2 regions of the Mesorhizobium sp. M1142 genome follow, and region 1 is predicted to be linked to the other one. Evidence: predicted binding sites of a transcription regulator. Region 1 holds the regulator's gene; the other holds the start of a gene.

Region 1 (14,671 bases):
CGAAGGCCGGTCCCAGAACCGGCGAACATCGAGCGGCTTGGGAATGATCACGGTGCCGTCATAGCTGCGAGCGCAGCCGCTTCCCAGAGGCAGCGCCAGGCACAGGAAGACAGGCAGAATCCGTCGAGACATCAGCAATACCCCTGCAAGCTTATAACGCCGCTTCGGCCTAACCGACAACCGGCGGAATAGGGCGAAGGGAGTAGATACCGTGAAGTAGAAGTCGTCGCGCTTCCCGTCGAAGGCCTTGCTCGAAGATCGAGCGCCGAGTCGGGCGCGAATGGGGATCCAGCGCGAGTTAGAAACTTGCGATTCGTCAACGCTTCCAGCGTAAGGCCATGGTGCGATCGCACCATACCAAAGCCGCGCTCAGTGGCGACAATGGGATGTTCGAAGTTCCGCTCCTCCAGTTACGGGCGGGAGCAGCGACCGCCGGCAAGAAACAGGGTCAGATTTACCCCAACGGACCTGTTTCGGCGATGGCGCGGCCATGACACGTTCTGGCTGCATGCAACGCGCTCCCGTCCGGTTTTTTTCTTTTAAAGCCGGTGGCTGCGATCGCCGAGCCGACGATGCCGGCCGGAAATCACGCAAGCTGCTGATTCCAGCGGCAAACCGCGGCCCATGCCGACAAAGCCCGCGGCCGCTCCTTCTTAACCCGGCTGGACGACGTTACCGGAGCGACATGAAACTGTCATGCGACTGTAATAATCGGGGGCTATTGGCCTCAGCGGGCGCCGGAGGAATGGCGCCGAGAGACCATATTCCGAACAGGAGCAGGCCACATGAGACATTTCATCCGCTCGGCGGCCGTTGCGATTGCAATGGCGGCGACGACCACCCTCACTCTGTCCGCCGCGCTCGCCGCGGACATCTCCGGCGCCGGCGCCACCTTCCCCTACCCGATCTATGCGAAGTGGGCCGACACCTACAAGAAAGACACCGGCGTTGGCCTCAACTACCAGTCGATCGGTTCCGGCGGCGGTATCAAGCAGATCAAGGCCAAGACCGTTACCTTCGGCGCTTCGGATGCGCCGCTCAAGGGCGACGAGCTTGAAGCGTCCGGACTGGCTCAGTTCCCGATGGTGATGGGCGGCATCGTTCCGGTCGTCAATCTCGAAGGCATCAAGCCGGGCGAGTTGGTTCTCGACGGCCCGACGCTGGCCGACATCTTCCTCGGCAAGATCACGAGCTGGGATGACGAGGCGATCAAGAAGCTCAATCCCGACGTCAAGCTGCCTTCGCAAGCGATCGCGGTCGTTCACCGTTCCGATGGTTCGGGCACGACGTTCAACTTCACCTATTACCTCGGCGACGTCAGCGCGGACTGGAAAGAAAAGGTTGGCGTCGACAAGGCCGTGGAATGGCCGGTCGGCATCGGCGCCAAAGGCAATGAGGGCGTTGCCAACAACGTCTCCCAGACCGGCGGCGCGATCGGTTATGTCGAATACGCCTACGCCAAGCAGAACAAGCTCACCCACACCGACATGATCAACAAGGACGGCAAGAAGGTCGAGCCCACCGCAGCCGCGTTCTCGGCGGCAGCGGCCAATGCCGACTGGAGCTCGCAGCCGGGCTATGGGGTGATCCTCGCCAATGAGCCGGGCGCCGAGTCCTGGCCGATGACGGCGGCGACGTGGATCCTCCTGTATAAGAAGCCGGACGACGCCGCGACCACCGGCGAAGCGCTCAAATTCTTCGCCTGGGCGTATGACAAGGGCGACGAGATGGCCGGCGAGCTGGACTACGTTCCGATGCCCGACAAGGTGGTTGAGAGCGTCAAGGCCATGTGGGCCAAGGAAGTCGTCGGCGACGATGGCAAGCCGCTCTACTCGGCTATGTAATCTCCTCCAGGGAGGGCGTCGACGGCGCCCTCCCTGTTGCCTTTAATCGCGAGGACCCAATGACCATCGCTTCCGATGCCATGCCATCATCTGCAGCAGCCCGGGCCAGGGACGCTACGGTGCGGCGCTTCGCGCTCACAGATGCCATATTTCGCGGACTCACCCGCGCTTCCGCAATCCTTGTGCTGGTCATCCTCGGCGGTGTCGCGATCTCGCTGTTTGCCGGCTCATGGCAGGCGCTGTCGTCCTTCGGCTTTTCTTTCCTGACGACTGAGAGCTGGAATCCGGTCACGGAAAAATTTGGCGCACTGGCGCCGATCTACGGCACCCTGGTAACGGCGGCCATCGCCATCCTGATCGCGGTTCCGATCGGCATCGGCATTGCGATCTTTCTCACCGAGCTCTGCCCGCGCCCGCTCAGGCGCCCGATCGGCATAGCGGTCGAGCTATTGGCCGGCATTCCCTCGATCATCTATGGTATCTGGGGCCTGTTCGTGTTCGCGCCATTCCTGCAGACGACGATACAGCCCTTCATCATCAACATCTTCCACGGCGTGCCGGGACTATCCAGCCTTTTCGCCGGCCCTCCTTACGGCATCGGCCTTCTGACCTCGGCGCTGATCCTCGCCATAATGGTGTTGCCCTTCATCACCTCGATCACCAAGGATGTCTTCGATACGGTGCCGGCGGTGCTGAAGGAATCGGCCTACGGCATCGGTTGCACGACCTGGGAAGTGACCCGGCGCGTGGTCATTCCCTATACCCGCATCGGCATCATGGGCGGCGTCATGCTTGGCCTCGGCCGGGCACTCGGCGAAACCATGGCGGTGACTTTCGTCATCGGCAACGCGCATCGCATCAGTGCCTCCCTGTTCGCACCGGGCACGACGATTTCGGCGACCATCGCCAATGAATTTACCGAGGCCGACGGCGACCTCTACACCTCCTCGCTGGTCGCGCTCGGCCTGATCCTGTTCGTCATCACCTTCCTGATCCTTGCCGCCGCCCGCTATATGCTGATGCGGATCGACGCCCGTACGGGAGCCTGACCGATGTCGACATCCTCATCGCTCCACAGCCGCCGCAAAGCCAGGAATTCGGTGATGATGGCGCTTTGCGTCGTCGCCGCCGGCATCGGGCTTGCCTGGCTGGCGCTCATCCTCGGTGCGTTGGTCTATAAGGGCACAGCCGGGCTTTCGTTCGCGGTCTTCACCGAGATGACGCCACCACCGGGCGAGGCCGGCGGCCTGCTCAATGCCATCGCGGGCAGCCTGCTGATGACGATCATCGCCGTTGTCGTCGGCACGCCGATCGGCGTGCTGGCGGGAACCTACATGGCCGAGTATGGACGCTTTTCGCGCATCACCACCGTCGTCCGCTTCATCAACGACATCCTGTTGTCGGCGCCGTCGATCATCATCGGCTTGTTCGTCTATGAATTGATGGTGCGGCCAATGGGACATTTCTCGGCCATTGCCGGCGCCGTGGCGCTTGCCATCCTGGTCATTCCGGTGGTCGTGCGCACCACTGAAGACATGCTCAACCTGGTGCCGAACGCGTTGCGTGAAGCCGGTGCCGCGATCGGCGCGCCGCGCTGGGTGGTGATCCGTTCGGTCGCCTACCGCGCCGCATTGTCCGGCATCGTCACCGGCATATTGCTGGCGATAGCACGCATTTCCGGCGAGACGGCGCCGCTGCTCTTCACCGCGCTCAACAACCAGTTCTGGAGCAGCAATATCAACGCGCCGATGGCCAGCCTGCCGGTGACCATCTTCCAGTTCGCTCTCAGCCCTTACGAGGAATGGCAGCAACTGGCGTGGACCGGCGCACTCATAATCACCCTGACGGTTCTGGGCTTGAGCATCCTCGCCCGCAGCCTTACCGGACGCAGAGAGGACAGATGACACAGATGTTGTCCCCGGACATGACGATGACCGAAACGGTCACCGAGAAGACGAAGATCGAGGTCAAGAACCTCAACTTCTACTACGGCCAGAGCAAGGCGCTGAAGGACATCAGCCTGTCGCTGCCCGAGCGCAGCGTCACGGCCTTCATCGGCCCTTCGGGTTGCGGGAAATCGACGCTGCTGCGCGTCTTCAACCGCATCTACGAGCTCTACCCGAAACAGACCGCCGAGGGCCAGGTGCTGCTCGACGGCAAGAACATTCTCGACCGGTCGCAGGATCTCAACCTCCTCAGGACAAAGATCGGCATGGTATTCCAGAAGCCGACGCCGTTCCCGATGTCGATCTACGAGAACATAGCCTTCGGCGTCAGGCTCTACGAGAATCTCGGCAAGTCCGAGATGGACGGCCGCGTCGAGCAAGCGTTGAAGCGGGCCGCGCTGTGGAGCGAGGTCAAGGACAAGCTAAACGCCAGCGGCTTGAGCCTGTCCGGCGGCCAGCAGCAGCGGCTCTGCATTGCCCGCACCGTGGCAGTGAAGCCGGAAGTCATTCTGCTCGACGAACCGGCTTCGGCCCTCGACCCGCTGTCGACGGCCAAGATCGAGGAACTGATCGACGAGCTGCAAGCCGACTACACGATCGTCATCGTCACCCACAACATGCAGCAAGCGGCGCGCGTGTCGCGCCAGACCGCCTTCATGTATCTGGGTGAACTGGTCGAGTTCGACCGGACCGAGAAGATATTCACGTCGCCCCGCGAGAAGCGCACGCAGGACTACATCACTGGCCGCTTCGGCTGAGCCGTTCCGATCATGCATATGAGGACAGGACCATGGGCGAACACACAGTCGCTTCTTTCGACGAGGATCTCGAGCAGATCAGCAAGCTGATCCGCGACATGGCCGACCTCGCCGGTTCGATGGTCGGCGGGGCGACCAAGGCCCTGTTGAATTCCGATAACGTGCTGGCGCAACGCGTCGTCTCCGACGACGCCATCATGGATGCGCGTCAACGCGAACTGGACGATCGCGCCATCACCCTGATCGCCAAGCGCCAGCCAATGGCTCACGATCTGCGCCATGTCGTCGGAGCGATCCGCATGGCCGGCGACCTCGAACGCATCGGCGACCTTGCCAAGAATATCGCCAAGCGTGTGAGCGCGGTCGGCCTCAGCGCCACGCCGCGCGACCTATCGCATTCCATCGATGCGATGGCGCAGCTAGTGCTCATCCAGGTGCAGGGCGTCATCGAGGAGTATGCTGCAGGCGATGCGGCCGCCTTGGCCAAGCTGCGCGCCGCCGACGAGCGTATCGACGTCAAATACACGTCCGTGTTCCGCGAGCTGTTAACCTACATGATGGAAGATCCGCGCAACATCACTGCTTGCACGCATCTGCTGTTCTGCGCCAAGAATCTCGAGCGGATCGGCGACCATGTCACCAACATCGCCGAAAATGCGTATTATGTGCTGACCGGCGAACAATTGCCGGTCAATCGTCCGAAGCAGGACGAAACGACAATGTCCGCGCCGGTGACATGATGGGGGTGCCCAGCCGATGATCGCACCACGCATAATGGTGGTGGAGGACGAGGAGCCGTTGGGCGTGCTGCTCCGCTACAATCTCGAATCCGAAGGCTACCAGGTCGAGGTGGTGACACGCGGCGACGAAGCCGAGATCCGTTTGCAGGAGAATGTGCCCGACCTTCTGGTGCTCGACTGGATGATACCGGCGGTTTCCGGCATCGAGCTCTGCCGCCGGTTGCGCGTGCGCCCCGAAACCGAGCGGCTGCCGATCATCATGCTGACCGCGCGCGGCGAGGAGAGCGATCGGGTGCGCGGTCTTTCGACCGGCGCCGACGACTATCTCGTCAAACCGTTTTCGACGCCGGAATTCATGGCCAGGGTCAAGGCGCTGCTGCGGCGCGCCAAGCCGGAAGTGCTGTCCAGCGTGCTGAAGGTCGGCGACATCGTGCTCGATCGCGAATCGCACAGGGTCTATCGCAAGAAGAGCGAAATCAGGCTCGGGCCGACCGAATTCCGGTTGCTCGAGTTCATGATGCGGCATCCGGGCCGCGTCTTCTCGCGTAGCCAGTTGCTCGATAATGTCTGGGGCGAGACGATCTACATCGACGAACGCACCGTCGACGTCCATGTCGGGCGGCTGCGTAAAGCCGTCAATAACGGCCGCATGCCGGATGTCATCCGCACCATCCGCGGTGCCGGCTATGCGATCAGGGAAGATTGACCCGCCTGGTCAGGCGACGTTCTTTCTGACGCCGGGCCTCATTTGCGCGCCCGGCGCGAAAATCTCCTGGTCGACGAAGCTTAACGCCCGCATCGCGCAGCCTTCGCGGATCAGCGGCAATTCGTTCGGCTCGGTATCGAAGGAGATCGAGCCCGAGTGCTGGCCGCCGGCGGTCTGGGCGATGGCCTTGCGCAAGGCCGGCTCGATCAGATCGAAGGCGGCGGCACTGGCGCCGACCATCGCGACCGGTGCCGGATCGATCAGCGCGAACAGCGAGCCGAGACCGAAACCCAGCGCTTCGCCGGCCTTGCGGTAGGCCTCGCGTTCCGGCCCATCCTTCTCGCGCGCGCGGGCGGCCAGCGCGCGCATGTCGGCGTCGCTGACGTCGGCGATAGGTTCGCTGTCTTCGCTCATCTGCCTGGCGTTGCGCCAGATGGCATAGTTGCCGGCATAGGCTTCGATGCAGCCGCGCCGCCCGCAACGGCAGAGCGCTCCGCCCGGACGATGGATCATGTGGCCAAATTCGCCGCCCGAGGAATGCGTCCCGGTGAACAGTTCGCCCTTCAGCACAAGCCCCATACCGATGCCATGCGAAAGCAGGATGGCGATGAAGTCGTCGCGATAGCGATCCGGATCGCGCCAGCGCAAAGCCACCGCCATCATATTGCAGTCGTTCTCCACCGTGGCCGGGATACCGAATTCGTCTTCCAGCATGTCGGCAAAGGCGATGTCGGTCTGCGGCGTGATCGGCGACCACAGCATGGCGCGTGCAGGGGAGTCGGTAATGCCCTGAATCGCCAGGGCGATGCGGGCGACACTGCGGGCGTCAAGGTCTGGGTCCTCGAGCCGGCGCCGGACGATGGCCATGCATTCGCGGATCAGCTCGTCGCGCGGCATGGTCAGCGTGTCCAGCCGGCGCTGTTCCTCGGCGACCACCTGTCCCGCATAGTCGATAATGGCGGCCGACAGGAAATTCAGTGACAACACCACGGTCAGCACCGCCGCCGCTTCCGGGTTGAGGGCGAGGCCGACCTGCGGACGACCGCGTTTCAACGAAACGGCCTCACTTGCCTTGCTCTCGGCGAGGATGCCTTCCCGTATCAGGTCGGAGGAGATCGCCGATATGGTTGAATGACTGAGGCCGGTGGTGGCTGCGATCTCCGTACGCGACGGCTGGCCGGCCCGGCGCACCGCCGAGATCACCATCGCCCGGTTGCGCCGGCGCAAATCGTCGTGGCGGATTCCGACCGACATCGTTTTGCTTTCCTCCCGGTTGCCGCGGCCGCTCATGAACCGGAAGCCGTCGGTAATGTCCGACAAATAGTGTCGGATGCGGCAAATAGTGTCAGATGCAGGTGGCGCTGTCATCGTTTATTCCGACGCTCGAAAAAACTCGCACAGTCATCAAAATCCATCACAATCGATGTTGACAGCAGCCGGAGATCGGGCCAGTATTTTTTCGAGGCTCGAAAAAATTAGAGCTTCTAAGCTGGTCGTTGAGCAATTGGTCACGCCGTACGCGGCGCAGGGAGGATATGATGAAGAAATTCACGACCGCCATTCTGGCGGGTGTCGCCATGACGCTGGCGCTGGCGTCGGTGGCGCAGGCGAAAGACAAGGTCATCGGCGTTTCCTGGTCGAACTTCCAGGAAGAGCGCTGGAAGACCGACGAGGCCGCAATGAAGGCGGCCATCGAGGCCGCCGGCGACAAGTATATTTCCGCCGACGCACAGTCCAACCCCGGCAAGCAGCTCACCGACGTCGAGAGCCTGATCTCGCAGGGTGCCAATGCGCTGATCATCCTGGCACAGGATGCCTCGGCCATCGGGCCGGCCGTGCAGAAGGCACTGGACGAAGGCATCCCGGTCGTCGGCTATGACCGGCTGATCGAGAACAAGGACGTGTTCTATCTGACCTTCGACAACAAGGAAGTCGGCCGCATGCAGGCCCGCGAAGTCTTCAAGGTGAAGCCGGAAGGCAACTACGTCTTCATCAAGGGTTCGGGTTCCGATCCGAATGCCGATTTCCTGTTTGCCGGTTCGATGGAGGTGCTGAAGGAGGCCATCGACAGCGGCAAGATCAAGAATGTCGGCGAGGCCTATACGGACGGCTGGCTGCCGGCCAACGCTCAGAAGAACATGGAACAGTTCCTGACCGCCAACGACAACAAGGTCGATGCCGTGGTCGCGGCCAATGACGGCACCGCCGGTGGCGTCGTCGCCGCGCTGACGGCGCAAGGGCTGGCCGGATCGGTTCCGGTCTCGGGCCAGGACGGCGACCACGCCGCACTGAACCGCATCGCGCTTGGCACACAGACCGTGTCGGTGTGGAAGGACGCGCGCGAGCTCGGCAAGAACGCCGCCGAGATCGCCTCGCAGCTTGCCGACGGCAAGCAGATGACCGACATTGCCGGCGTGAAGGATTTCACCACGCCCGGCGGCAACACGGTCAAGTCGCTGTTCCTGACTCCGGTCGCCATCACCAAGGATAACCTCAACGTCGTCATCGACGCCGGCTGGATCAAGAAAGAAGAGGTCTGCGCCGGCGTGGCGGCTGGCACTGTTGCGGTCTGCAACTGAGCCGACGTTTCCGAGAAGTCCGAACGCCGCGGCCGCTCGCCGCGGCGTTTTTTCAAAAAGAATTGTTTTTCCGCTTCCGGCGGATAACTTCTAGGCTGCTTCCGGCATCCGCGGCAGACGGCAACCCGGCGGGAGAAACATGATGACCGACACGACTTCCAACACGCCGGTCGACAGCACGGCAGACCGGGCGCGGGAATCCGAGCTCGGCATCGTTGCCCGGTTTCTCAAGGCAACCGAGATCGACACCCGCATGCTCGGCATGGTCGGCGCGCTGTTGGTCATCTGGGTCGGCCTGCATGTCGTTTCCAGCGTACGGCTCGGCGTCAATCCGTTCGACTTCGACAGCCGGACCTTCCTGACGCCACGCAATCTCTGGAACCTCTCGGTGCAGACTTCCGCCGTGGCCATAATGGCCGCCGGAATGGTGCTGGTTATCGTCATGCGCAATATCGACCTGTCGGTCGGTTCCGCCGAAGGCCTGATCGGCGTGGTCATGGGCTTTGCGCAGGTGCATTTCCTGGTGCGAATGATCGGTCTACAACTCGGCAACCCCTGGATCTGGATCCTGGCGCTGGCCATTGGCCTGGCGCTCGGCCTTCTGATCGGAGCGTTCCAGGGATACATCATCGCTTACCTCGAGGTGCCGGCCTTCATCGTGACGCTGGGCGGCCTTCTGGTCTGGCGGGGTGCCGCATGGTGGGTCGCCAGCGGTCAGACGATTGCGCCGCTTGATGCCACTTTCCAGCTGATGGGCGGTGGGCCGGCGGGTTCGATCGGCGCGCGATGGAGCTGGATCGTCGGAATTATCGCGTGCCTGGCGGTTGTGTTCATGCTGCTCAACGGACGGGTGCAGCGCAAGCGGTTCCGCTTTCCGTTGCGCCCGATCTGGGCCGAGACGTTCCTCGGTGTCCTCACCTGCGCTGTCATCATGGGCGCCATATGGCTCGCCAATTCCTATCCTTGGCCGGTCGGCATCGTGAACAGATACGCGGCGGCCAACAATATAACAGTTCCCGAAGGCGGGCTGTTCATCGCCCATGGCATCGCCATACCCGTGCTGATGGCTGTGGCCGTCGGGCTGATCATGACCTTCATCACCAAGCGTACCCGTTTCGGCCGCTATGTCTTCGCCATCGGCGGCAATCCGGAAGCCGCCAACCTTGCCGGTATCAACACGCGTTGGGTGACCATGAAGGTGTTCATGATCATGGGCGTGCTGGCGACGATCGCCGCGGCGATCTCGTCAGCCAGGCAGAACTCGTCGACCAATGCGCTGGGCACGCTAGACGAACTGCTGGTCATCGCCGCCGCGGTCATCGGCGGCACGTCACTTGCAGGCGGCTCCGGCACGGTGCTCGGCGCCATGCTCGGCGCACTTTTGATGCAGTCGCTGCAATCCGGCATGGTGCTGCTCGGCATCGATTCACCGCTGCAGAGCATCGTCGTCGGCGCCGTGCTGGTGCTCGCGGTCTGGCTCGATACCGTCTATCGCAAACGCGTTTAGGGAGGAGGAACGATCATGGCCGACAAGACCGCTCCCACGGGCACGCCGCTGATCGACATGCGCAACATCTCGATCGCCTTCGGCGGCATTCGCGCCGTCGACGATGCCTCGGTCGATCTTTTCCCGGGCGAGGTGATGGCTTTGCTCGGCCACAACGGTGCCGGCAAATCGACGTTGATAAAAATCCTGTCCGGCGCCTATAAGCGCGATGCGGGCCAGATTTTCGTCAACGGCGAGGAGGCTTCGATCTCCAACCCCCGCGACGCCAAGAAGTACGGCATCGAGACGATCTATCAGACGCTTGCGCTGGCCGACAATGTCGATGCGGCCGCCAACCTTTTTCTCGGCCGCGAGCTGATGACCGGCTGGGGTACGCTCGACGACGTCGCCATGGAGGCCGAGGCGCGTAAGGTGATGGGCAGGCTCAATCCGCGTTTCCAACGCTTCAAGGAGCCGGTGGTAAAGCTGTCGGGCGGCCAGCGGCAGTCGGTGGCGATCGCCCGCGCCATCCTGTTCAATGCTCGCATCCTGATCATGGACGAGCCGACGGCGGCACTTGGGCCGCAAGAGACGGCGCAGGTCGGCGAACTGGTCAAGCAGCTCAAGGCCGACGGCATCGGCATCTTCCTGATCAGCCATGATATTCACGACGTGTTCGAGCTTGCCGACCGTGTCTGCGTCATGAAGAACGGTCGGGTTGTCGGCACGGCGCGCACAACCGACGTCACCCAGGACGAAGTGCTCGGTATGATCATCCTCGGCAAGTGCCCACCCGGCGCCATTCCGGGGCCGGGCGCGCTGAAGATCGCCGCATGAACGAGAATTAGCCGGCTAATCACAAGCCGCCAAAATGTGCCAGTCGTCACCATGCTTTGGCCTGGGCATTGTGTTGGCGTCGGGACTTGCCCATAAAGATGCCGAACCGTCCACGGGACGTATCTGCAATTGAAGAAGCTGTTTCCGACCGTCGCTTTTATCGCCGTCGCGCTGATCAGCCTGACGATGGCGGGCTTTGCCTATTTTGCCACCCAGGAGGCGGCCCGCATTAAATTCGAGGCGACGGCGGACGACGCGCTTAACCGGATCGAAAGCCGCATCGACCTGGACCTGTCGCTGCTGCGCGCAACGCGAGCGCTGTTCGACGCGCGCAATGGCGGTATCTCGCAAGGCGAGTTCAAGGCTTTCTTCAACGCGCTCGACATCGACAATAATTTCGCCGGTCTGCGCGGCATCGGTTTCCTCCGCCTGGCGAAAACTGGCAACGAGGCGGCGGTCGAGCGCGACATCCTGCACGATCACGGCGCAAGCCACCCGATCTACCCCGACACGAACTTACCGTGGCGTACGCCCATCGTGCTGTTCGAACCGCTGGATCCGTCCAACAAATCCAGCATCGGCTACGACATGTTCACCGGGCCGGCGCGGCGCGAGGCGATCGAAAAGGCGATGGCCGACGACCAGCAGCACGCCAGCGGGCTCGTGCAGCTCGGCAAGGATACGGGTGCCGCGCAGACCTTTACCGGGTTCCTCGTCTTCGTCCGGCTCAATGTCGAAACCGCGCCGGACGCCGTGAACGCGACGAGATCCTCGACTGCCGGCCTCCTTTATGCGGCCTTCCGCGCCCGTGACCTGTTCCAGGCTGCGCTCAGTCGGGCACCATTGCTGCCGGTTAACACCGAGATCTATGACGGCACGGTGGACAGCGACAACCTGCTGTTCCAATCGGAAACGCCGCCTGTTTCGAGCCTCGGCGACAGGCTGCTGGTCACCCGCAAGATCACCGTCGCCGGCCGGCCGTGGGTCGTCCTGTTCAGGCCGACAAGTGCTTTCTCGCAACCTTCCTCGCGCGCCATCCCGGTGATGCTCGGATTGTTCGGACTGCTGCTTGCGGGCGCCATCGCGCTGGTGGCCCGCTATCAGGAGCGGGCCTATGAGGCGATCTCGCTGCTTCACGAAACGACCGAAAAGAGCCTGCTGGAAAAAGACCTGATGCTGCAGGAGATGAAGCATCGCATCAAGAACTCGATCACGCGGGTGCTGGCAATCGCGCGCCAGACAGCATCGCACACTACCGACGTCCAGGAATTCTCGGCTTCTTTCTCGGCCCGGCTGCAGGCGATGGCGGCTTCCCAGGACATGCTGACGCGCTCACGCTGGCAGAAAGCCGATCTCGGCGACCTGCTGCGCATCGAGCTAGGCCAGGTGTTCGGCAGTGAGCTTCCTGAAGGGCTGCTGTCGGGACCGCAGGTTCTTCTCGATGAAAAGACGACGCAGGCACTCGGCCTCGTCTTTCACGAACTGGCGACTAACGCGCTGAAGCATGGCGAAGCCGGCAATTCAGTCGGTGCGCTGAAGGTCGACTGGTCGCTCGAAGGCCGTAGCGGCGCCCGGACATTGGCCCTCAACTGGCGCGAGGCCGGTCAGAAGAAGCTCGCGACACCGGCAAAGAGCGGTTTTGGCACCAGACTGATCGATCTCAACATCACACGCGAATTGCGTGGCACAATCAGGCGCGATTTTCGCGAAGATGGTTTGAACGTGGAAATCAGGGTTCCGCTGCCGGCCTGAAACGCCTCTCGCGGGCCGCGTCGCAACAGCGCTTCAAAGGGCAAACGCGAAGACAGGTGGCCTGCCTCCGCGTTTGCTATTCGCCTGGAGCTCGAAACTAGTTGCAGCGAGCTGTGTAAATCCGGCCGTGACGATCTCTGTATTGGCAGTAGCCATTTTGCAGACGGCGAACCAGCAGACCGCCAATCGCACCAGCGCCAGCGCCGATCAAAGCGCCCTTGCCGCCGCCGACAGCGCCACCAATGAGCGCGCCGCCCACAGTGCCGATACCCACGTTCTCTTCCGTGGTGGTGCAGCCGCTGACCGCAACCACGGCAACCATGGCAATAATCATCTTCCGCATGAAGTCATCCTCACTTTTGTCCTCACTTTAATAAGCTCCAGCCGCCATTTAGCATGAAAGTACGGCCTTTGCCCGCACGATTTCATTGTTGATTAAGATAGTCTTTTTCGGGGCGTGCGCCGTTCGATGCTACCACGAACCCGGAAATCTCCAAGGACGCATCGAGCGTGCCGTCGGGACGCACGTTCATAGTCGTCCTCGAGCGCCGGATCGACGGCAAGGCATTTGGCGACGAGATGTTGGGCTTGGCCTTGCAGGTCGGTGACCGCGAATGGGCACGGCCAGTACTCGGGCAGTGGTTTCAAAGCGATCAAGCAGAGGCGAACTCGATCAGATCAACTGGGACGCTGCGGTCAGGACGATCGCGGCCATAAGCGCGACGGCGGCGAAGCGGAGGGGCGAAGCACGAGGCGCGGGCGCTGCGGACGCTTCGGGATCCTGAAAACCGCCCATCGAGACACGAGCGGCCTGTTCCAGTCTGTTCAAGTCGGCAGCCGTCAAGGCCCATTCCTTTCATTTTGTGCCAAACTCAATCGATGGATCGACACGTCGGACAGGATCGGACTTTATGGTGAACAGTCGGTTAAAGTTGGCGATGCGCAGAACCCTTCTCGCGGCGGCCGCCGTTCGTTCAATCCGTCTCGAAATTGCCGTGAGGAACAAGAAGGCGGTATTCGAGGCGGTTCCCGGTGATCTCAAGTGTCGCCGTTCCATTCAACGATGTGGGTACGACGCGTTCAAGCGCGACGCTGCCAAAACGCTTCTCGCTGCGCTGATTGTCGTTGGCTCCGATCGCTTCTGCCCATGTCAGCGACAGCGCAGGCTCGCCAGCGGAAGCTGCCGTCAGATCGGCCGTCACCTCGACGAAACCGTCGCTGCGCGACAGCGCGCCATAGCTGACCGAATTGACGGCGAGCTCATGCATGGCCAAGCCGATGTGCAAGGCGGCATTGGGGTTGAGATATGGATTTGCGCCGCGGAAACGCAGGCTGTGTAAAGGGTCCGCGCCGTACCTGCCGACCTGACCGGAAACCAGCTCGCGCAGCGCTGCGCCCCGCCAGTTGGATGACGTGACTAGGTCCTGCGAGGAGGCCAGCGACTGCAATCGGCCACGGAAACGCGTCAGGAAATCATCAATGCTGCCGGAATAACGGCCTGTCTGGGTGGCGATGCTCTGGATGATGGCCAAAAGGTTCTTGGAGCGATGACTGACTTCACGCAGCAGCGCCTTCAGCGTCTGCTCCCGGCGTTTCTGCTCGGTTGTTTCGACCATGGTGGTCACGACGCCCTGCACCGCGCCGGTGTCGCTGCGGTCGGCGTCGATCCACACCTGAAACCAGCGGGCGCCATCATCGGCCGGCACGCTGAGTTCGAGATGTTGAGGATTGCCGGAGACGATGACGTCGTGCTTGGCGGCGCCGATACGCTCTGCCTGCGCCGGTGGCAAGATGCCGTTGTTGTCGGAGGCATCGGAATTCCATGGTGCGCGCATGTTGCGCGCCCACACAGTTTTCATCTCGCGATCCTGGTATAGAACGGAAATCCCGGTATTGTGCAGTGCATGGAGAAGGACCCGGCCAAGCTGCATTCCGGGATGCAAAGCGATGATCTCATCACTCCGGCCGCGGTCTTTCATTTTTCCGACTCTGGAACGCATCGGTCAATTTTGCTCAACCCACG
Region 2 (14,671 bases), on a different contig from region 1:
GAAAGGCAGTTCCGGCACGTCGAGCTCCAGCTCGACCTCACCGATACGGACCTCGCCGACGAAGGGATGGTTGCGCGCATAGCCGCGCTGGGTGGAATAGCCGAGCGCCAATAAAAACCCCTCATCGCCGCGCGACAACGCCTGCAGGCGGATGTCGCGCGCCATCGGGAATTCGAGCGGCTCGCGGGTGATGTCGCCGGGGACATGGTCTTCAGGCATGTCGCCGTCGGATTCGATCAGGCCCTCGCGGGCGAGGATGGCCGACACGCGCGGCATGGCTTCCGGCTCGCCTGCACGCTGCTCCGGCTCGGCGACTTCGCCGCCTGCGGCAAGCTCGGGATCGAGCAGCCGGTGGGTGTAGTCGAAAGTCGGGCCGAGCAACTGGCCGCCGGGCAGGTCCTTGTAGGTCGCCGACACCCGCCGCTCGACCAGCATCGTGCCGGTGTCGACCGCCTTGGTGTAGCCGAAACGCGGCAGCGTGGTGCGATAGGCGCGAATGAGGAAGATCGCCTCGATCATGTCGCCGCGCGCCTGGACGATGGCGAGTGCCGCCAATTCCCTGTCGTAGAGCGAACCTTCACTCATCACCCGGTCGACGCCGAGCGCCAGTTGCTCGACGATCTGGTCGAGGCGAAGTGCGGGCACCGAACGATCGCCGCGCCGGCGGTCGGCGAGCAGTTTGTGGGCGTTGCGAATGGCCGCTTCGCCACCCTTTACCGCGACATACATCCTATGCCTCCATCGTCTTGATGCGCGTCGTGCGCGGCAGGCAGGCAATTGCTTCGGACGTGGCGAGGATGATGTCGACGCCACGCGGAAAGCGCTGGTTGTTCTGCTTCCATTGCTCGACAAAATGGCGCGGCATTTGCGCCGGCGCAATCGTCGCCGTCTTCTCGATGCCCGGGCCTTCGAGCAGCAGCGGAGCGCCGGAGACAAGATCGCTGATCTCGAGGATCAGCGTCGTGGAGCGATCGGGATAATCCTGGGTGCCTTGCGAAAACCCGTCGAGCGCCATCATCTCGGCCGGCGTGGCGATCAGCGCGAAATGCGCGTCGGCCGGGGTGTTGGCCAGCGGCGCGCCGGTATGGAAGCCAAGCCAGGATTTCACCGTCGCTGAAGCCTGCAAGGCGGGGTCGAGCCAGAGCGGCGTGTCGTTATCGCACAGCGCCAGCGCAATGGCGCCCGCGGTGGCTGACAGCGGCGTCGGTGGACGGGTAAAGACCGGCAGGGGCTGCAGTGTGCCCGGCCGGGCCATCGCGTCCATCACTGCCCGGAAGACCGTCTGGGCGTCGAACACCGGATCGGCAAAGCCGCCTTCGATCGCTTGGGTTACGATGTCCATCAGTCTTCTCCGCGTACCATGGTGAAGAAATCGACCTTGGTCGCCGCCGTCTCGGCGCGGCGCTGGTCACGGGCCTCGGCCAGTGCCGCCTGCAAGGGCGCGACGAGCCTGGTCTCGACCTCGTTGCGGTGAGCCGGGTCCTGCCACAGCGCATCGGCGATTGCCGCCAGCCTTGCCTTCTGCTTGTCGCGGCCGAGCGCATAGCAGTGGCCGACCTGTCCGGAGGCGAGCCGGACGGTGGCGCGGGTGACCGTCGTCTCGCCAACGTTGAACGGCGCGCCGCCGCCACCGATGCGGCCACGCACGGTGACCAGGCCGGTTTCGGGGCCGCGCAGGAGTTCCGCCTCCGAAGGCAGGCCGGCTTCGTTCCACAGACGGACGATATCGTCGCCGGTCGATTGCGCCAGCGTTGCCATAACGGCCTTGCGCCCAGCCTGATCGCGGGCTTCCTGTCCTCGCATGGTTAACATTCCCTTGCATCGAAATTTGTCTATTGATATAGACAATTATACAAATTATACCTATTATCTAATGCGTGTCTATGACGGGTGCATGACAAGGGCGAGAAGAGGGGGCGCAAAGGTTGGGGCAGAAAATGATCGGACAAGCCAACAGCATCGAGCGGCGCAGCGGTGTCGCGCTGTGGCGGCAGATCGCCGATCAGATACTGCATTCGATTTCCGTCGGCGATTTTCCCGAAAATGCGGCGTTGCCGCCGGAGGTGGCACTTGCCGAGCGCTATGGCGTCAACCGCCACACCGTCCGCAGCGCCATTGCAGCGCTGGTGCAGGAGGGTGTGCTCAGGGCAGAGCAGGGGCGGGGCACCTTCGTGCTGTCGCGCAGGCGGCTGTCATATCCGATCGGCGCCCGCACCCGCTTTTCGGAGGGATTGCAAGGACAGGCGTCCGACCGGCATATCACCTTGCTTGCGTCATCGGTCGAGCCTGCCAACCGTCGTGTGGCAGAGAGCTTAGGCCTTGCAAAGGGGGCCGACGTGATACGTCTGGAAACGCGCGGCGAAGCCGATGGAATGCCAGTGTCCCGCGCTGCCGGCTGGTTCGATGCCAGGCGCTTTGCCGGCATCGATGCTGCCATGGCGGAAACCGGTTCGATCACCGCATCGCTGGCACGTTTTGGCATTGACGACTATCTGCGGCAATCGACGGTGTTGTCGGCGCGCCATGCCGATGCGGCCGACCTTGCGGACCTCGACCTGCAGCCCGGCGCCATCGTGCTGGTGACGGTCGCCGTCAACGTCACGCCCGACGGTCAGCCGATCCAGTTTTCGGAGTCGCGCTTCCCGGCCGAGCGGATCGAGCTCAAACTGTCGGCGCTTTGAGGTGCGCCAGCATCATGCGACCTGGATAACGGCCTTGATCAGGCCGGACTTCTCATGCGCCCAGCGGGCAAGATCGTGCGGCGTTTCGCCAAGCGTCGTGCGGTGCGTGACGAGCTTTGCCAACGGCACCGCGCCGTTGCGGATCGAGGCGGCGACATGGTCGAAATCGGCACGCAGCGCGTTGCGGCTGCCGATCAGCATCATCTCGCGCTTGTGGAATTCGGGATCGGAAAAGGCGATGTCGTCCTTGACGACGCTGACCAGGACCAGCGCCCCGCCATGCGCGACATGGGCGAAGGCCGACTGCACCGACTGGGTGTTGCCGGTGGCATCGAAAACCATGTCAAAACCGTCGCCGTCGGTTGCTTGCCGCACCAGGTCCGCAGCAGCGCCCTGCGAGCCGTCGAGGGTCGCGAAGCCGAGTTCGCTTTCGGCGAAACCCAGCCTCTCCGCACTCATGTCGAGCAGCGTCACGTCGAGCCCGGCGATGCGGGCGAACAGCGCCGTGCCGAGCCCGATGGGGCCGGCGCCAATGACCAGCGTGCGCGCACCTGGATCAGCCAGCGAGCGCCGCACGGCATGCGCGCCGATCGCCAGGAATTCGACGGCAGCAGCATCGGCCAGCGACAAGCCGTTTGCCGGATAAAGATTTTGCGCCGGCACCAGGATTTGCTCGCACATGGCGCCGTCGCGGTGGACGCCGAGCACCTCGATCTTAACGCAGCAATTCGGCTTGCCTTGCCGGCAGGCGATGCATTTGCCGCAGGCGAGATAGGGATTGACGACCACCGGTTCGCCGATTGCCAGATCGACGCCCTCACCAACCTCGATCACGGTGCCGGAAACTTCGTGGCCCATGATGCGGGGATAGGCGAGGAACGGGTGCTTGCCTTCGAAGATGTGATAGTCGGTGCCGCAGATGCCGACATGGCTGACGGCGACCAGCGCCCAGCCGGCTGGCGGCGCGCCAGGCGCCGGACGATCTTCGAGGACAAGTTCGCCGGGCGAGCGGCAGACGACGGCTTTCATGCTTCAATCCAGTCGGTTCATGGCACCGCCGGCTCTGCTGTCGCGAGGCCGGCGGTTGTGGGGAGGCGGTCTATTTGCCGCGGCGGCGTAGCCCGTCGAAGTAGACGATGACGATGATCAGCACGCCGGTGATGATGCGCTGCCAGAAGGCGTTGACGTTGAGCAGATTGGCGCCGTTGTTGATGGTGGCAAGGATGAAGGCGCCGAGCAGCGGCCCGTGCACTGAGCCGACAGCGCCGAACAGCGAGGTGCCGCCGATCACCGAGGAGGCGATCGCCTGCAATTCCCAGCCCTCGGCCTGTGTCGGATTGCCGATGCCGATGCGCGAGGCGAGCAGCACGCCGACGAATGCCGCACACAGCCCCGACAGCGTGTAGGCCATATAGATGGTGCGCTGGACGTTGACGCCTGACAGGCGCGACGCCTCGGCGTTGGAGCCGACCGAGAACAGATAGCGGCCCCAGCGGCTGTGGTGCAGGAAGATGTAGGCCGGGATGCCGACCAGGATCACCATCCAGAACAGATTGGGGACGCCGACGAAGGAACTGCGCGAGAACGTCTGGAAGGCATCGTTGTTGATCGAGATCGAGTTGCCGTTGGTCATCAACAGACCGATGCCGCGCAGCGAGGTCAGCGTCGCCAGGGTGATGATGAAGGGCGGCAGGCCCATCTTGACGATGCCGAAGCCGTGGAACATGCCGATGGCGACGCCGACCAGCAAGGTAATCAGGATGGCCAGGAAAACCGGTGTTCCGGCGTTGATCAGCATCGCGACGATGACGGTAGCGAAGCCGACCACGGCGCCGACGGAAAGGTCGATGCCGCCGGTGATGATGACGAAGGTCTGGCCGACCGCCAGGATGGCGATCATCGACCCTTGCCGCAACAGGTTCGAGATGTTGTTGCCCGAGGCGAAGCTCGGCGTCGCCACCGACAGGATGACCCACAAAAGAACCAGCAGCGCCAGCAGTGTCAGCCCGAACAGGGCGTTATAGTTGCGTTTCGGCCTTTCGGCAGCGATCGCCTCGGTGCTCATATCCGTCCTCCCGGTCTTTCTTGTTTCTCGGCCAGCGCCTGGGTGAGGATCTCCTCGTGATCAGCGGTCCGAAACCCGTGCGTAGCCACCAGCTTGCCGCGCCGGAACACATGCAGCGTGTCGGCGAGTTCATAGACCTCGGGCAGGTAGGACGAGATCAGGATGATGCCGGCTCCTTTGGATAGCAGCGCGCCGAACAGGCGGTAGATCTCGGCCTTGGTGCCGACATCGACGCCAACGGTAGGCTCGTCGAAGATGAACAGCTTGGCGCCGTGGGCGAGCCATTTGCCGATGACGATCTTCTGCTGGTTGCCGCCGGACAGGCTGGAGGCCAGCGCGCTGCGTGTTGGCGTCTTGATGCGCAGGTCAGCGATCTGGCGATCGGCTTGCGCCTTTTCCTGCGCGCGCGAGATCAGCAGATTGCTCGAGATGCGCTTGTAGATCGGCAGATTGAGGTTGAGCCCGACCGGCAGGTTGAGGCAGAGGCCCTGGTCGCGGCGGCTTTCGGGGGCAAGCGCGATGCCGAGCCTGATCGCGTCATGTTCGCTATTGACCTTGACCTCCTTGCCCTCCCAGAGGATCTGGCCGGCCGATTTGCGGTGGCGGCCATAGAGCGTGGTGACGAACTCGCTGCGTCCGGCGCCGATCAGGCCATAGAGGCCGACGATCTCACCGGCACGGACGGACATCGAGACATTTTCGAAGCCCTTGCCCGACAGGTTCCTGGCTTCGACGATGGTCGCGCCGAAGGTGAAATGCTCCTTGTGGTAGACCTGCTCGATCGAGCGGTTGATCATCATCTTGACCAGCTCGGCGTCATTGGTCTCGGCAATGTTCCTGGTGCCGACCAGCGTGCCGTCGCGCAGCACCGAGACGCGGTCGGCGAGCTCGAACACTTCTTCCATGCGATGGCTGATGTAGATGATGGTGACGCCTTCGCCCTTCAGCCGGCGGATCAGCGTGAACAGCTGGTCGGCCTCCTTGCGGGTGAGGTAGGCGGTCGGTTCGTCGAAGATCAGGAATTTGGTGCCGCGCACGGTGGCGCGGGCGGCGGCGATCAGCTGCTGCTGGCCGATGGTCAGGTCACCCAGCATGACATGCGCGGGCAGGTCGAAGCCTAGGTCGTCGATGATCTTCTGCGCCTGCCTGACCATCGCCCGCTGCTGCAGGATGCCGAAACGTGCATCCTCCTCGCCGAGGAACATGTTGGCGGCGACGGTGAGATGGCGGCACAGGACCACTTCCTGATGCACGGCATTGATGCCGAGTGCCATCGCCTCATGCGGCGTTGCCAATGCGGCAGGCTTGCCCTCCCAGATGACGTCGCCGGAGGTGCGCGGCATGACGCCGGTCAGAAGCTTGATCAGGGTGGATTTGCCGGCGCCGTTCTCGCCGACGATGGCGTGGATCTCGCCGGCTTTGAAGGCGAGGTCGACCGGCTTCAGCGCGTGGGTGCCGGGATAGCGCTTTTCCAGGCCGCGGAGTTCGAGGATGGTCCTGCCCGGTTCCAGCGTTGGGGCCGGATGGAGTTCCTGCGCCGTCGACATCATGACAATCCTCCCAGATTGGCCCGCCAGATGGTCTGACGATTGGCGCGAGTGGGATGTTTCCGGGGCAAAGGCCCCGGAAACAGTTCACTTGTGGCGATGCTCAGTCGAGCTTGGGGTTGAGCAGCGCGTCGATCTTCGGATCCTTCATGTTGGCTTTGGTGACCAGGTTGGCGCCGGTGTCCACATTGGCCTCGACCTTCTCGCCCTTCGAGGCGGCGAGCGCCGTCTTGATGCCGTCATAGCCCATCCGGTACGGATCCTGAACGACGAGAGCCGAAATGACGCCGTCATTGAGGAACTTGATCAGCTTCTCGTCGCTGTCGAAACCGACCAGCGCGACCTTGCCGGCAAGATTGTTCTCGGCGATCGCCTGACCGACGCCCTGCGCCATGATTAGATTGGAGGCGAAGATGCCCTTGAGGTTGGGGTTGGCGGTGATCAGGTCGGTGGCGATGTTGAGGCCGGTGGTGGCCTGGCCGTCGGCGTATTTGTCGGCGACCAGCTTGAGGCCGGGATATTTGGCGGCGAGCTGTTCCTTAAAACCCTGGGCGCGCTGTTCGAGCGAGCCGGCGCCCGGAAGCGCGGTGATCAGGGCGACGTCACCCTCGACCTTGCCGCCATTGGCTTCGCCGATGGCTGCGGCAAGGCCGTCAGCGGCGACACGGCCGCCCTGGATGTTGTCGGTGGTCAGGAACGAGGTGAAGGCCTTGGAGTCGGCACCGGAGTCGATACCGATGATCTTGACCTTGGTGGCGGCCTCATCGATCGGCTTGCCAAGCGCCTTGGCTTCGGTCGGCGCGATGACGACGGCCGCCGGGTTGCCGGCGACGGCATTTTCAAGGATCGAGATCTGGCCGTTGACGTCTGTCTCGGCCTGGGCGCCGAGCTCCGGCACGTTGACGCCGAGGTCCTTGCCGGCCTTGCGGGCGCCGGCCAGAACGATCTGCCAGTAGAAGGACGTGGTGTCCTTGACGATGATCGGAATGGTTACGTCGGCCGCGGATGCCGGAGCCGAATGCATCACGCCGGCAAGCATCGACGCGGCTGCGAGTGCCACGAAGGCGCGGCGGTTGAGAATGCTGGTCACGAATTTCATTAGGAGTCCTCCCTAAGTCGCCCGGTGAATGTTACGGAAGCTCCATTCGGATGGCGCGGCCCAAAACGGAACTTTATCAATAAAAAACATTTACTGTATTTTGATAGTGTATCATCTCGGTCGGCGCAAGCGCTGTTTGATGGCCGCTTCGAATGGCTGGATGGAAGATTTTTTCTGTCGGAACTCCGCTGCCAATCTGCTTCAATATCCCGCATGGAATATTAGTTCCATCAACCAGTCAATATGGAATGTACATTCGTTTTGGCGGTGTACGAACTGTGACACCTGGCGCTCACGTCAGGTGCGCGCGACTTCCCGGACGGCAAGGCTTAGAGCGTCGCGCCGAGATGCCACGGCACGAACTCGTTGTCGCCGTAGCCGAATTCCTCGCTCTTGGTCTTGCGGCCCGAAGCTGTCTCGACGATCAGCTCGAAGATCTCGCGGCCCATGCCGGCAATGGTCTTTTCGCCCGAGGCGATGACGCCGCAATTCACGTCCATGTCCTCTTCCATGGCGTGGTACATGGTCGAGTTGCTGGCGACCTTGATCGACGGCGTCGGCCGGCAGCCGAAGCAGGAGCCGCGGCCGGTAGTGAAGACGATGACGTTGGCGCCGCCCGCCACCTGGCCGGTGGCCGAGACCGGGTCGTAGCCGGGCGTGTCCATGAACACCAGCCCGTGCCCGGTGACCTTTTCGGCATAGCCGAAGACGCCGTTGAGCGGCGTCTGGCCGCCCTTGGCGACCGCGCCGAGCGACTTTTCCAGGATGGTGGTCAGGCCGCCGCGCTTGTTGCCCGGTGAGGGATTATTGTCGATGGATGCGCCATGCTTGGCGACGTGGTCTTCCCACCATTTCACATAACCGTCGAGCTTGGCGGCGATCTCGGGGGTTGCGGCGCGATAGGCGAGCAGGTGCTCGGCGCCGTAGATCTCCGTCGTTTCGGAGAGGATGCCGATGCCGCCGACGCCGGCCAGGATGTCAACCGCGGCACCCAGCGCCGGATTGGCGGTGATGCCGGACATGCCGTCGGAGCCGCCGCATTGCAGGCCGACGACGATCTCGCTGACCGGGATCGGCTCACGCTGAAGCTTGCCGACCTCTTCGGCAATCTCGGCCAGCACGACCAGCGCCTTCTCAACCGATTTGCGCGAGCCGCCGGCTTCCTGGATGTTGAAATGACGTTTTCCCGCGGCAACGCCCTTCTGGCCATAGAGGGTGAGCTGGTTGACCTCGCAGCCGAGCCCGACCATCAGCACGCCGCCGAAATTCGGATGACGGGCATAGCCGGCCAGCGTGCGATGCAGCACCATCATGCCGTCGCCGGTGGCGCTCATGCCGCAGCCCTGGCCGTGGACGATCGGGACGAAGCCGTCAATGCCGGGATATTGCGGCAGAAGCGTGCGGTTCGCCGCGTCAGCGATGGCGTGGCAGACGGTGGCCGAGCAATTGACGCTGGCCAGAATACCGACGAAGTTGCGCGTGCCGGCGCGGCCGTCGGCGCGTCGGTAGCCCATGAAGGTGCGGGCGCGGTCGGCCTCGGTCGCATGCACCGCCTCGCTCGGCGGCACCACGGGCAAACGCCCGCTTTCGAAGACCAGATTGTGCGAATGGACATGCTCGCCGGGCGCGATGTCCTGCGTGGCGCGGCCGATCGCCTGGGCGTATTTGACCACGGCTTCGCTAGCCGCAATCGGCTTGATCGCCACTTTGTGGCCCGGCTCGATCAGCGCGACGGCGACGGCGCCGCCCGGCAGCACGGTGCCGATCTCGATGCGGCCATTGGCGACCGCGACATTGTCGGCGGGAGACAGAAGAATGCTGTTTGCGGCGTTCACGGGAGCTTCCTGGGTGTGTTCCTGGGTGCGCGAGCGGATTGACACGCGGCTCTTAACATATAATGTCTTTTATCGTGAAAAAACATTTTTGCGTCAATTGTTTTTTCGCCAGAGCGCGACGCGTCTTTTGGATGCGTGCAGTAGGCTCTACAACCAAGACTAGCGTTGCGCACGGTGTTTTGCGAAGCGATTCCGATTTCATGCGCGCGAAACGCTTCAAACCGGCCGCAATCGCCAATGCGCCACGGGGCAGGGGATGTCGAAGAGCAACAACGTTTACAAGGACGCTTATAATCGCGGTCTGAGGCTGCTCGACGAAACCAGGAGCCTGCCTTCGGAGCCGGAGCTGGGTACGCTGCTCGGCGTCAGCCGCACGACGGTCCGCACTATCCTTGCGCGCATGGAAGAAACCGGGCTGATCGACTGGAACAAGCGCAGCAAGACGGTCCTGCGCGAACCGCGACCGGACGATTTCTTCCCCGAGGAAGAAACCGACACGCTGGCCGAGATCATCGAGCGCTCCTTCATGCGGCGGCTGCTTGCCAGCGGTGCCGAAGCCGGCATGCAGATCAACGAGCTCGAACTGGCGCGCGAGATCGGCGTCGGCACCACCAGCGTGCGCGAATTCCTGATCCGCTTCTCGCGCTTTGGGCTGATCGAGAAGCGCCGCAACAGCCACTGGGTGCTGAAAGGCTTTACCCGCGCCTTCGCGCTGGAGCTGACCGAAATCCGCGAGATGTTCGAACTGCGCTCGGCCGCAGCCTTTGCCGCTCTGCCCGAGGACAGCCCGGTGTGGGCCGACCTCGACCGCCTGGAAGGCGAGCATCACCGGCTGGAGCGCGAGATCGCCGTGCGCTTCAACGAATTCTCCGAGCTTGACGAGCGCTTTCACCGGCTGATCCATCGGGCGTCGCACAACCGCTTCATCGTCGATTTCTACGACGTCATCGCCATGATCTTCCACTACCACTACCAGTGGAACAAGGCGCAGGAGCGCGAGCGCAACGAAGTCGCGGTCCAGGAGCATCTCGCCTATATCGCCGCGCTCAAATCGCGCGATCTTGCCAAGGTCGACGCCGCCTGCCGCAAGCACCTGAAATCGGCCCGCCACACGCTGCTGACGTCGATTCCCGAGGGCAGGCAGCCGCAACGCGGGTGATTGTGTTGCGTTGCCGCAGCAACGTTTTGGCGATTTTCCGGCCGCCGGCTCCGTGCTAGAGAGCTGACGTTGCTGCGTGAAGAGGCTGGTTCTTGACCATACGCCGGAGACGATGGAGCATGCCGGTCGCGTTCGCCGCGGCGTGGCTTTTCATGCTCCAGTCGATATTCGGCGCGTTTGCTTCCGGCGTCGCGCCGAACGCCTCGCAATTCGATGCTTTCGGCAACACGATCTGCACCCATGACGGTGCGGCGCAACTCCCCGCCGGCGATCCGCATCAGCAGCACATGCCGGCTTGCTGCATGCTTGGCTGCAATCTCGTTTCGGCGGTCTACGCGCCGCTGGATGCAGCCGGGAGCCTGGCTCGCAGCCTTTCCATCGAAACCATCGCCTTTTTCCTGCCGGCCTTCCGGCATCGCGATTTCGCCCGCGCCCGCACTCCGTCCAATCCGCGTGCACCACCGGCGACGGCCTGATCCGTTCTGGTTCGCGCCGCGCAACGCTTTGCCGGCGCGTTTATCGACATCGTTCGCGACCGGCCGTCGGCGCGGTCCCTTAAAATCCACGGAGCAATCATGTCTCACTCTTTTCGCGCTGCCGCATCCAGCCGCAGGCGCTTCGCACTGGGTAGTTTCGAGCAGCGTCTCGGCATCGCCCTTTGCGTTCTTGCCCTCCTGTTCGCCAGCGCCCAGGCGGTGTTGGCACACGAATTCAAGCTTGGCGATCTCGAGATCGGGCACCCCTGGTCGCGCGCCACGCCAGCCGGCGCCAAGGTGGCCGGCGGCTACTTCACCATCACCAACACCGGCAGTGCGCCGGATCGCCTGCTGTCGATCACCTCCGACATTTCGGCCAAGGCCGAACTGCACGAGATGGGCGTCAGCAATGGCGTGATGACGATGCGGCAGGTCACCGGCGGCCTCGAAATCCCGGCTGGCGGCAAGGTCGCATTGGCGCCCAACGGCTATCATTTGATGTTCATGGATTTGAAGCGGCAGCCCAAGGAGGGCGAAATGTTCTCCGCCACGCTGACCTTCGAGAAAGCCGGGCCCCTGCAGATTGAATTCGCCGTGCAAGGCATCGGCAGCGCGGCGCCCCAGGACGACCACTGACTTGGCCGCTTCGAGAGGTACCATCATGAAGAAATCTCTTTTGCCCGGCTGCGTGCTTCTTGTCCTCGGGACCAGCGCGGCCTTTGCCCACATCACGCTCGAAACGCCGGAGGCGGCGGTGGGCTCGACCTACAAGGCGGTTCTTCGGGTGCCGCATGGCTGCGAGGGCAAGGCGACGACCGCGCTGCGCGTGCAGATCCCGGAAGGGGTGCTCTCGGTCAAACCGATGCCGAAGCCGGGTTGGACTCTGCAGGTCAAGAACGGCAAATACGAGAAGTCCTACCAGCTCTACGGCCAGGCAGTGACCAGCGGCGTCAAGGAGATCGACTGGAGCGCCGGCAGCCTGCCGGACGAGTTCTACGACGAATTCGTCTTTCGCGCGACGCTGGCGTCCGACCTGCCGGCAGGCCAGACGCTGCATTTCCCGGTGGTGCAGGAATGTGACGGGATTGCCGATCGCTGGATCGAAATTCCGGCGGCCGGGCAGGCTGAGGACGCGCTGGAATTTCCGGCGCCCGGCCTCAAGCTGCTGCCGAAGACGTGATCCTTACGCGGCGCGCCCTATCCGAAAGAGCGCGCCGCTGTCTTTGTGGCGGTGACATGAGCGCGGCATCCATCCTGCGAACGGCCTGCACAACCGGCCGGCTTGCCATCGGCCTGCTGGCTGCGATTGTGCTGCTTGCCACCATTGCCGCGCCAAACGCAGCCTTCGCCCACGCGGCGCTGATCAAGGCCGAGCCGGCTGACGGTGCGGTGCTGGCGCAGAGCCCGTCGCAGCTGTCGCTGACTTTCAGCGAGCCGGTTTCGCCGCTGGTGCTGACGCTGGTGCGGCCCGACGGCACGGCGGTCCCGCTGACCTCTTTCCGGCTCAGCGGCCAGACCGTCGAGATCGACAATCCGCAGGCGCTGAAATCGGGCACGCATGTGCTGAGCTGGCGGGTAATCTCCGCCGACGGGCATCCGGTCGGCGGCTCGGTGCTGTTCTCGGTCGGTGCACCGAGTGCTGCGCCGGCCGCCTCGGATGCCGTTGACCGGGGGCTTCGAACGGCGATCTGGATCGGCAAGGTTTTTCTATACATCGGCCTGTTTTTCGGGGTCGGCGGTGCCTTTGCGCAGGCCTGGCTGGCGCAAGGCGGCCGATCCGGCCGGAACATGATCGTCGCGGCCATCCTGTGCGGGCTGGCCGCCGCACTCTTGTCGCTCGGTTTCCAGGGGCTGGATGCACTCGGTGCGCCGCTCGCCCGGCTGGCGCAGCCGGTCATCTGGCAGACCGCGCTCGGCACCAGCTTCGGCTGGACGGTGCTGATCGCGCTGATGGCGTTCGGCCTTGGCCTGTTGTCGCTGGTCGTGCCGCCCGCCGACGCGAAGCCGCTGGCCTTGGCCGGATTGGTTGGCGTTGGCGCAGCACTTGCTGCCAGCGGGCATGCCAGTGCCGCCGAGCCGCAATGGCTGACCCGGCCGATGGTATTTCTGCACGCCACTGGTGTCGCGGTCTGGGCCGGGGCGCTGGCGCCGCTCCGTCTTGCCTTGAAACGGCAGCCGGACAAAGCCGGGCAGTTGCTGCGCCGGTTTTCGCGAGCGATCCTGTTCGTCGTGGCCGTGCTTGCGGCAGCCGGCATCGTGCTCGCCGTCATCCAGGTGCAAACGCCGTCGGCGCTGGTCCACACTGCCTATGGCCGGCTGCTGCTGATCAAGCTGGCGCTGCTTGTCTTTCTGTTCACGCTCGCTGCCGTCAACCGCTTCAAGCTTACGGTCCCCGCCGAGGCGGGAAAGACGGAAGTCCAGAGGCGACTGGCCCGCTCGATCGGCATCGAGCTGCTGATCGTGCTGGCGATCTTCGGCGTTGCCGCCGGTTGGCGCTTCACGCCGCCGCCGCGCGCGCTGGCGATCGCCGCCGCACAGCCGGCATCGGTGCATATCCACACGCTGCAGGCGATGGCCGATCTCAGCATTGTGCCCGGCCATACCGGGCCTGTTGCCGCTTCGATCTTCATCATGACCGGCGATTTCGGCCCGCTCGACGCCAAGCAGGTGACGCTGGTGCTGTCAAAGCCCGATTCCGGCATCGAACCCATCAAGCGCCCGGCGACGAGGCTTGGCGACGGCACCTGGCGCGTCGACGATCTCGTCATTCCGGTCGCCGGCCGGTGGACGGCGCGGCTCGATATCCTGGTCTCCGATTTCGAGATGGTGAAGATAGAGGCGCCGATCGACATCAGGCCGTGACGAGAGCGCTGGTCCACGCAACACAATTCGACGAGGCGGTTGACGCGGCCGAGAACCCCCGTCAATCATCGCCATCAAGAATGGGCGTCCAACCCAATCGCGGGCTCAACCAACAAGATCCGAAAGCAGGGAAGAAACGATGGAAAAAGCCGAAATAGGCCTGATCGGCCTTGGCACGATGGGCTCCAACCTGGCGCTCAACATCGCCGAGAAGGGGCACCGCATCGCCGTCTTCAACCGCACCGCGGCGCGCACCGATGCCTTTGTCGAAAATGCCGGCGCGCTCAGGGATAGGGTGGTGCCCTGCTACAGCCTCGAAGAACTGGCCGCCGCGATCCGGCCGCCGCGGCCGATCATCATCATGGTGCTGGCCGGCAAGCCGGTCGACGAGCAGATCGCGGCATTGCGCGGCGTGCTGTCGGCCAACGACATCGTCATCGACGCCGGCAATGCCAATTTCCGCGATACGATGCGGCGCTTCTCAGAGCTTACCGATTCGGGCCTGACCTTCATCGGCATGGGCGTGTCCGGCGGCGAGGAGGGCGCACGCCACGGTCCCTCGATCATGGTCGGCGGCACCGAAGAGTCCTGGAAGCGCGTCGAAAAGGTGCTGACCGCGATCTCGGCCAAGTTCAAGGGCGAGCCTTGCGCGGCGTGGCTTGGCACCGACGGCGCCGGCCATTTCGTCAAGACCATCCACAACGGCATCGAATATGCCGACATGCAGATGATCGCCGAGATCTACGGCATATTGCGCGACGGCCTGGGCATGGGGCCGAAAGAGATCGCCGAGGTGTTTTTGCAGTGGAACACGGGCCGGCTCAATTCGTACCTGATCGAGATCACCGCCAAGGTGCTCGCCGCCGACGATCCCAAGACCGGCAAACCGGTGGTCGACATCATCCTCGACCGCGCCGGCCAGAAAGGCACCGGCAAATGGTCGGTGA

The links. Region 1 encodes PhoB, which activates phosphate uptake and scavenging genes when phosphate is short. Its sites were predicted from a motif close to TGTCATNNANCTGTCAT; they were not measured.
Region 2: the regulator PhoB is predicted to act here: its motif matches at 1,884-1,900, upstream of phnF (phosphonate metabolism transcriptional regulator PhnF).

What each region holds. Positions count from the first base shown of each region.
Region 1 covers NZ_JAMYMK010000003.1:253,949-268,619, forward strand. Annotated here, with positions in the region: gene NKH42_RS07620 (hypothetical protein) at 1-132, opposite strand, end outside; gene pstS (phosphate ABC transporter substrate-binding protein PstS) at 786-1,844, shown strand; gene pstC (phosphate ABC transporter permease subunit PstC) at 1,904-2,893, shown strand; gene pstA (phosphate ABC transporter permease PstA) at 2,897-3,748, shown strand; gene pstB (phosphate ABC transporter ATP-binding protein PstB) at 3,745-4,548, shown strand; gene phoU (phosphate signaling complex protein PhoU) at 4,581-5,288, shown strand; gene phoB (phosphate regulon transcriptional regulator PhoB) at 5,305-5,994, shown strand; gene NKH42_RS07655 (ROK family protein) at 6,004-7,248, opposite strand; gene xylF (D-xylose ABC transporter substrate-binding protein) at 7,533-8,573, shown strand; gene NKH42_RS07665 (sugar ABC transporter permease) at 8,716-10,080, shown strand; gene NKH42_RS07670 (ATP-binding cassette domain-containing protein) at 10,096-10,896, shown strand; gene NKH42_RS07675 (CHASE domain-containing protein) at 11,026-12,648, shown strand; gene NKH42_RS07680 (YMGG-like glycine zipper-containing protein) at 12,746-12,991, opposite strand; partial or broken gene NKH42_RS31215 (hypothetical protein) at 13,074-13,266, opposite strand; gene NKH42_RS07685 (hypothetical protein) at 13,322-13,492, opposite strand; gene NKH42_RS07690 (sensor histidine kinase) at 13,623-14,648, opposite strand.
Region 2 covers NZ_JAMYMK010000015.1:92,135-106,805, reverse strand. Annotated here, with positions in the region: gene NKH42_RS22750 (carbon-phosphorus lyase complex subunit) at 1-729, opposite strand, end outside; gene phnH (phosphonate C-P lyase system protein PhnH) at 731-1,342, opposite strand; gene phnG (phosphonate C-P lyase system protein PhnG) at 1,342-1,803, opposite strand; gene phnF (phosphonate metabolism transcriptional regulator PhnF) at 1,938-2,681, shown strand; gene NKH42_RS22730 (zinc-binding alcohol dehydrogenase family protein) at 2,694-3,710, opposite strand; gene NKH42_RS22725 (ABC transporter permease) at 3,781-4,746, opposite strand; gene NKH42_RS22720 (sugar ABC transporter ATP-binding protein) at 4,743-6,296, opposite strand; gene NKH42_RS22715 (ABC transporter substrate-binding protein) at 6,397-7,392, opposite strand; gene NKH42_RS22710 (UxaA family hydrolase) at 7,722-9,227, opposite strand; gene NKH42_RS22705 (GntR family transcriptional regulator) at 9,484-10,386, shown strand; gene NKH42_RS22700 (DUF2946 family protein) at 10,506-10,862, shown strand; gene NKH42_RS22695 (copper chaperone PCu(A)C) at 10,962-11,498, shown strand; gene NKH42_RS22690 (YcnI family copper-binding membrane protein) at 11,524-12,042, shown strand; gene NKH42_RS22685 (copper resistance CopC/CopD family protein) at 12,099-13,724, shown strand; gene gnd (NADP-dependent phosphogluconate dehydrogenase) at 13,864-14,671, shown strand, end outside.